2 regions of the Desulfovibrio sp. ZJ746 genome follow, and region 2 is predicted to be linked to the other one. Evidence: riboswitches for the same ligand, from Rfam matches in the RefSeq annotation. Region 2 holds a riboswitch; the other holds the start of a gene.
The links. Region 2 has a riboswitch for cobalamin ahead of G7Y54_RS06760 (sirohydrochlorin cobaltochelatase). Riboswitches for the same ligand answer to the same signal wherever they lie in the genome.

Region 1: linked by a shared signal. The riboswitch ahead of G7Y54_RS09240 (anaerobic ribonucleoside triphosphate reductase) and the one ahead of G7Y54_RS06760 (sirohydrochlorin cobaltochelatase) in region 2 are both predicted to bind cobalamin.

What each region holds. Positions count from the first base shown of each region.
Region 1 covers NZ_JAAKEK010000005.1:165,487-168,687, forward strand. Annotated here, with positions in the region: gene G7Y54_RS09240 (anaerobic ribonucleoside triphosphate reductase) at 1-1,834, opposite strand, end outside; cobalamin riboswitch at 1,958-2,157, opposite strand; gene fliW (flagellar assembly protein FliW) at 2,351-2,860, opposite strand; gene csrA (carbon storage regulator CsrA) at 2,839-3,075, opposite strand; gene G7Y54_RS09255 (flagellar hook protein) at 3,106-3,201, opposite strand, start outside.
Region 2 covers NZ_JAAKEK010000003.1:165,315-168,515, reverse strand. Annotated here, with positions in the region: gene G7Y54_RS06765 (30S ribosomal protein S1) at 1-999, opposite strand, end outside; cobalamin riboswitch at 1,110-1,411, shown strand; gene G7Y54_RS06760 (sirohydrochlorin cobaltochelatase) at 1,455-2,387, shown strand; gene G7Y54_RS06755 (hypothetical protein) at 2,430-2,624, opposite strand; gene G7Y54_RS06750 (hypothetical protein) at 2,674-3,183, opposite strand.

The DNA.
Region 1 (3,201 bases), on a different contig from region 2:
GGCCGCTCAGGCCCTCGGCGGGCGTGGCGATGAGCGAGAAATTGAGCTTCGTCTTTTCCGCCTCGGCGTCGGCGCGGCGGCGCATGTGGCCGATGATGCGCAAGCCCAGCTTCTGGGCGGCCTCGCTTTGGCCGTGGTGCTCTCCGATGAGGGCCACCAGGGTCTCGGCGAGGCCGATGAAGCCCACGGTGAGCGTGCCGTGCTTGAGCACCTCGCCAATGCGGTCCTCCATGTCCAGCTTGCCGGAATCTATCCAGATGCCGTTGCCCATGAGGAAGGGATAGTTGCGCACCTTCTTGGCGCTCTGGATCTTGAGGCGGTGCATGAGCTGGCGGAAGACGAGGTCGATGGCGTCGTCGAGGAGGCCGAAAAAGGCATCAACGTCGCCCTTCGCCTCGATGCCGAGGCGCGGCAAATTGATGGTGGTGAAGCTCAGGTTGCCGCGGCCGCAGGTCACCTGCCGGTCGGGGTCGTGCACATTGCCGAGCACGCGCGTGCGGCAGCCCATGTAGGCCACCTCGCTGTTGTAGTCGCCGGGGCGGTAGTAGTGGAGGTTGAAGGGCGCGTCGAGAAAGCTGAAATTGGGGAAGAGCCGCTTGGCCGAGGTCTCCATGGCGAGCTGGAAGAGGTCGTGGTTGGGGTCGCCGGGATTATAGTTGACGCCCTCCTTCACCTTGAAGATCTGCACCGGGAAGATGGAGGTCTCGCCGTTGCCGAGGCCGGCCTGCGTGGCGAGCAGCAGGTTCTTCATGACCATGCGGCCCTCGGGCGACGTGTCCGTGCCGTAGTTGATGGAGCTGAAGGGCACCTGCGCGCCCGCGCGGGAATTCATGGTGTTGAGGTTGTGGATGAGCGCCTCCATGGACTGGTAGACGCGCGTCTCCGTCCGCGTGAGCGCTTCCTCCACGGCATAGGCGTGGGCGCGGGCCACGAGCTCCCGCTGCCCGGGCGCGGCAGCCGCCACAAGGGCCTCGCCCAGGGCCCCGGCCTCGCCCATGCGCGGGCCGCGCCCGGCGAGGAGGCGGTCGGCCAGGGCCCTGGCCGCCCCCGCATCCATGCCGCCGGCGAGGCGCAGGCAGGCCTCGAGGCCGCGGCGGTATTCCTTGCGCCAGGTCTTGGCCACGCCCTCGGCCATGGCCCAGTCAAAATTGGGCACGCTCTGGCCGCCGTGCATCTCGTTCTGGTTGGCCTGGATGGCGATGCAGGCGAGCGCGGCGTAGCTCTCGATGGAATTGGGCTCGCGCAAAAAGCCGTGGCCCGTGGAAAAGCCGTTGCGGAACAGCGGGATCAAGTCGATCTGGCAGCACGTCTCCGTGAGCATGTAGAAATCTTTGTCGTGGATGTGGATATCGCCGTTGATGTGCGCCGCCGAGGCGTCCTTGGGCAGGATATAGCTGTCCACGAAATACTTGGAGCCTTCGGAGCCATACTTGAGCATGGTGCCCATGGCGGTGTCGCCGTCGATATTGGCGTTTTCGCGCTTGATGTCCTCGGCCACGGCCGGGGAATAGGTCAGGCGCTGGTAGATCTCCATGAGGGCCGATTCCGCGTTGCGGATTTTGGCGTGCTCCGCCCGGTAGAGGATATAGGCCTTGGCCGTGCGGGCATAGTCGAAGCGGATGAGGCTTTCCTCCACCACGTCCTGAATTTCTTCCACATGGCGCAGGTTGCGCTCGTCGAGGGTGCGGCAGACCTTTTCCGTGACGAAGAGCAGATCCGTCGGGGACATGTCCTCCCCCTCCACGGCCTGGTTGGCCCTGGTGATGGCGCTCAGGATCTTCTTCGAGTCAAAGGGCACGGCTGTGCCGTCCCGTTTGATGATTGTCGCGGGCATGGTCTACTCCCAAACAGGGGGGCTTTTTACCAAGCAGTGCCGTGCTTTTGCCGCGAGCGCGGCGCAGGGCGTGAGAACCGCGGCAAAAGCCCGTTGCGGCGGCCCTTTTCATATGCGCCCCTCGGGCGCACGTCACGCGAAAGCAGGTCTTCCGGCTTGCCGCCCGTGTTTCCGCCTTCCCGGGCCTTTGGCCCAGTGGCACAGTGGAAAACGGGGCGCGGCCGCTCTTTGCGGCGCGCGCGATGGCTGACGGCGGCGGGTCCGCTCCCGATTTTAACGGGATTCCCTATTAAGCCCGTGGCGCTCTCGCGTGTCTAGAACTATTCAAAACTTTTCGGCGCGTCAATGCAGGGGCGAAAAAAAGGTCTCCTAGTGTCAAAGCAACTTACTGACATCATTATTGAATTTTCTTGGCTTTCCGCCTTCCCCTTCCTCAGGAGCCTCCCCAAAACGCCAAGGCCCCCGCAGCGTGTGCCGCGGGGGCCTGCATATCGCGGGGTCGTCCCCCAAGGGGTCCTATTCTCCGGCGGGGCGCTCTTTTGCGCCGTCGTCCGGCGCCAAGGCGGCCGCGTCCTGTGGCTGGGGCTCCAGCGAATGCATGTTGACCTGCGATGGCCCGTCAAAGCCCTGCGGCACCTGGATGCCGATGCGCGCCGGGTGGTTGATTACAATGGGCCCCGTGAGGTTGAGGGCGGCCTTTTCCGGCTCGCCCGGGGGGATGGACACCGTGACGAGGATGGCCGCGTCCTCGGTGTTCTGGATCTCGAGCAGGGCCTGCTCCGCGTCGCCGAGCATCACCGGGTAGGATGACAAAAAGCTGTACGGGTCGGCCACGAGCAGTCCCACCTGCGGGTTGGTCACGCTCTGGAGGATGAGCAGGGGCGCGTCGGGCCTCAACTGGAGGAGGATGAAGTCGTGCTCCTCCTCAAAACCGGCCAGCCCGCGGGGAAAACGAATGATCTTGTCGGGATCGATGACGCGCCGCCCGAGGCGGGTTTCGATCTCTAGCTCTTTTTCGCTTGCCATAGTTCAGCAGCCACCATCAAATCTTCGTTCTTGGTCGCCAGGGCGCGGCGATTTTCCTCAATGACCCGTTTATAGACCTCTTCGCGGTACACCGTGGTATCGCTGGGCACGTCCAGGCCGAGCTTGACCTGCCGCCCCTGGATACCGAGCACGGTGATGCGGATGTTTTCGCCCAAATACAGGCTTTCGCCGGGGCGTCGCGTCAGAATGAGCATGGCATGGCGTCCGATGCGCCAGGGGCGCGCTTACACATAGTTGGCGAGGCTCAGCTTCATGATCATGGACGAGGATTGCAGGACCGTCTGGTACGTGAGCTGCTGGCGCGTCAGCTTGGTCAGCAG
Region 2 (3,201 bases):
GTGCACCATCTGGGAGGGATGGCGCAGCTTGCGCGTCCACGACATTTCGGAGATGTGCACAAGGCCCTCGACGCCAGGCTCCAGCTCCACAAAGGCGCCGTAGTCCACAAGGTTGGTGACCTTGCCGTTGATGCGCGCGCCCTGCGGGAAGCGGGCGGAGATGTCCTGCCACGGGTCGGGCACGAGCTGCTTGAGGCCCAGGGAGACCTTGTTGGTCTCGCGGTCAAAGGAGAGCACCTTGAGGGTCAGGTCCTGGCCCATGGTGATCATTTCCTTGGGGTGGCGGATGCGCTTCCAGCTCATGTCCGTGATGTGGAGCAGGCCGTCGAGGCCGCCGAGGTCCACAAAGACGCCGTACTCGGTGATGTTCTTGGCCTTGCCGTTGACCACCTGGCCCTCGGCGAGGGTCTTGAGCAGTTCGGCGCGCTTGGCGTCGCGCTCCTCCTCGAGGAGCACGCGGCGCGAGACGATGACATTGCTGCGCCGGCGGTTGATCTTGAGCACGCGGAACTCGAACTCCTGGTTGACCAGGGCGTCCATGTCCGGCACGGGACGCAAATCGACGTGGGAACCGGGCAGGAAGGCCTCAACGCCCCCGATGTTCACCGTGTAGCCGCCCTTGATGCGGCGCACGATATGCCCCTTGATGACCTTGTTGTTCTCCTGCACGTCCTCGAGCTGGTCGAAGACCTGCATGCGCTTGGCCTTTTCAAAGGAGAGCGTGATGGTGCCGTCCTGCTCGTTCTTGCGGACCACATAGACATCCACCCTGTCGCCCACCTTGACGCCCACATTGCCCGCCGCGTCGCGGAACTCGGCCGTGGGGATCTGGCCCTCGGACTTGAAGCCCACGTCCACGAGCACATTGTCGTCGTTGACGCGGACGATCTCGCCCTTGGTGATGGAGCCTTCTTCAAGATCGCCAAAATCGGGGTTGAGGTAGTCCTCGAGGGCGGCGCCGAAATCGATTTCGTCGTGCCCGGTTTCCTTGTCTGCCATAATTGCCTTGCCTCCAAACAACCGATGGATTTCCCCGCATGCACCGCGAGGGACTGGCACCATAGACGAAAGCGCGAAAAAGCGCAAGGAATTTCGCGTCAGGCGCCCGGAAAGGCGTTGACATTTTTGGCCTGAAGAGGTAAGGGCGCGGGATTGCGGGGAATTCCGTGCAAATCGGAAACAGTCGCGCTGCGGTAAGAGGGCACGGCGCTTCCTCGCCGTCCGGCCAGCTCCTGCGGCCCGGTCATGAGGCCAGGTTCTGCGGGATGGCCCGGACGGCGCGACAGCCAGTCGGCACACGGGCGAAAGCCCGGCCCCTTGGGGGCTGCCGGTGAAGGCGAAGCAATGGCGGGGCGCATCCCAGGCTCCATATCCCTCAAGTCCGAAACCCGCCAGGCCGCCGGAGTGTCCGGCGCGCCCCTCACGCCCTTTCAACGCACGATTGGAGGCCGTCCATGTCTTGTGCCCGTTCCTTCCCGCCCCGCCTTTTTGCCTTTCCGCCCGTCGCAGCCCTTGTGGGCGCCCTGTTCCTCTGCCTGAGCCTCGCCGCGCCGGCCGGCGCCGCTGACAAGGCCCCGCGTGAGGGCATCCTGCTCGTGGCCTTCGGCACCAGCGTGCCCGAGGCCGAAGCCGCCTTCAAGGCCACGGACAAGGCCTTCAAGGCCGCATGGCCCGACTCGCCGGTGGTCTGGGCCTATACCTCGCAGATCATCCGCAAGAAGCTCGCCAAAGAGGGGCGCCCGGTGGGCGGCATCGCCGCCGGCCTTGCCCAGCTTGCGCGCGACGGCGTGGATGTCGTGCGCGTGCAGTCGCTGCATGTCATGGCCGGGGAGGAATTCGCGGCGCTGGCGCGGGCCGTGCTGCTGGATGTGGCCAAGCATCCCGGCCGCTTCAAGGCCGTCTATCTGGGGCGCCCGCTGCTGGAATCGCGCGCCGACGCGCAGGATGTGGCCAAGGACGTGCTCGGGGCGCTGGCCGGCCGGCGCCAGCCGGGCGACGCGCTGGTGCTCATGGGCCACGGGCAGGAGAAAGGCCGCGCCGACCTTGTGCTGGAGGGCACGCGCTCCGCCTTCCAGGCGAGCGACCCGCTGGTCTTCATCGCCACCGTGGAGGGCAGCCGCAGCTTTGACGAGCTTCTGGCCGAGCTGCGCGCGCACAAGGTGCGCCGCGTGTGGCTCCAGCCGCTGATGCTGGTGGCGGGCGACCATGCCCGCAACGACCTTGCCGGGGAGGAGGAAGATTCCTGGGCTTCGCGGCTCAGGGCCGCGGGCTTCGAGGTGGAGGCCAATCTCGTGGGCCTCGGCGAAGTGCCCGGCATTGCGGAGCGCTTTGTGGAGCATGCCAGGGAGAGCAAGGACGACCTCACCCGCGAGCCGAGGAAGGAGTAGGCGGCGTCCCCCGAGCTTCAGGCCCCTGGGGGGCCTCCCCGCTCAGGCCCCCCTGTGTCCGAAAGGCAGGCTGGTGTTGCCCGTGCGCCGCGCATGGGCATCCAGCACCCCCAAAAGGCCGCGCACAAAGTCCCGATCCTCGGGCGCTATCAGCTTGTGGTGGCTGTTGATGCCGAATGAGGCCGTGCCCCGGCGCGTCAGTTCCACGAGGTCGGCCAGGATTTTTTCCCTTGGCAAAAGTTTTCTGCGTTCCCAGTCGATGAAATCATAATCTGTATTATTACAATCAGTTACACACCCCCCCCGCGTTGCCGGAAGAAATCGTGATGCCGCTTTCTTCCAGCATTTCCCGCAAGGGGGAGGCTATGGAGTTGAAGGGCGGCACAAAGACCGGCAGGAGGCGGTCCCCGAAATACTGTCTCAATCGCCGGAACACCGCGAGGATTTCCCGGCACTGGTCGGGCCCTGCGTATTCCGGCGGGAATTCGCTCTTGCCGCCCACGCGGGCGCGGTTTTCATGGCGCAGCCCGTGGACGGCCACCGGGAGGCCCGACACCCCGACCACGTTCAAGATGAGGGGCCCCTTCTCCGGAAAGTTCCGGGGCTCCACGGCCAGCAGGGCCGGAATCTTCGTTTTTGCAAGCAGTTCGCAGACAAAGCGCAGCCGCCGCCAGCCCCGCAGGAGCAAAACAGGATGCCACGGCCGGATGCAGGAGATGTCGTCATCCCGCCACCAGACGGTCAGGTCCGGCCGCGCTGCCAACGCCCTTTCAAGTTCCCTGAACTGTGCGTCCATAGTGCTCTCTGAAGGTTT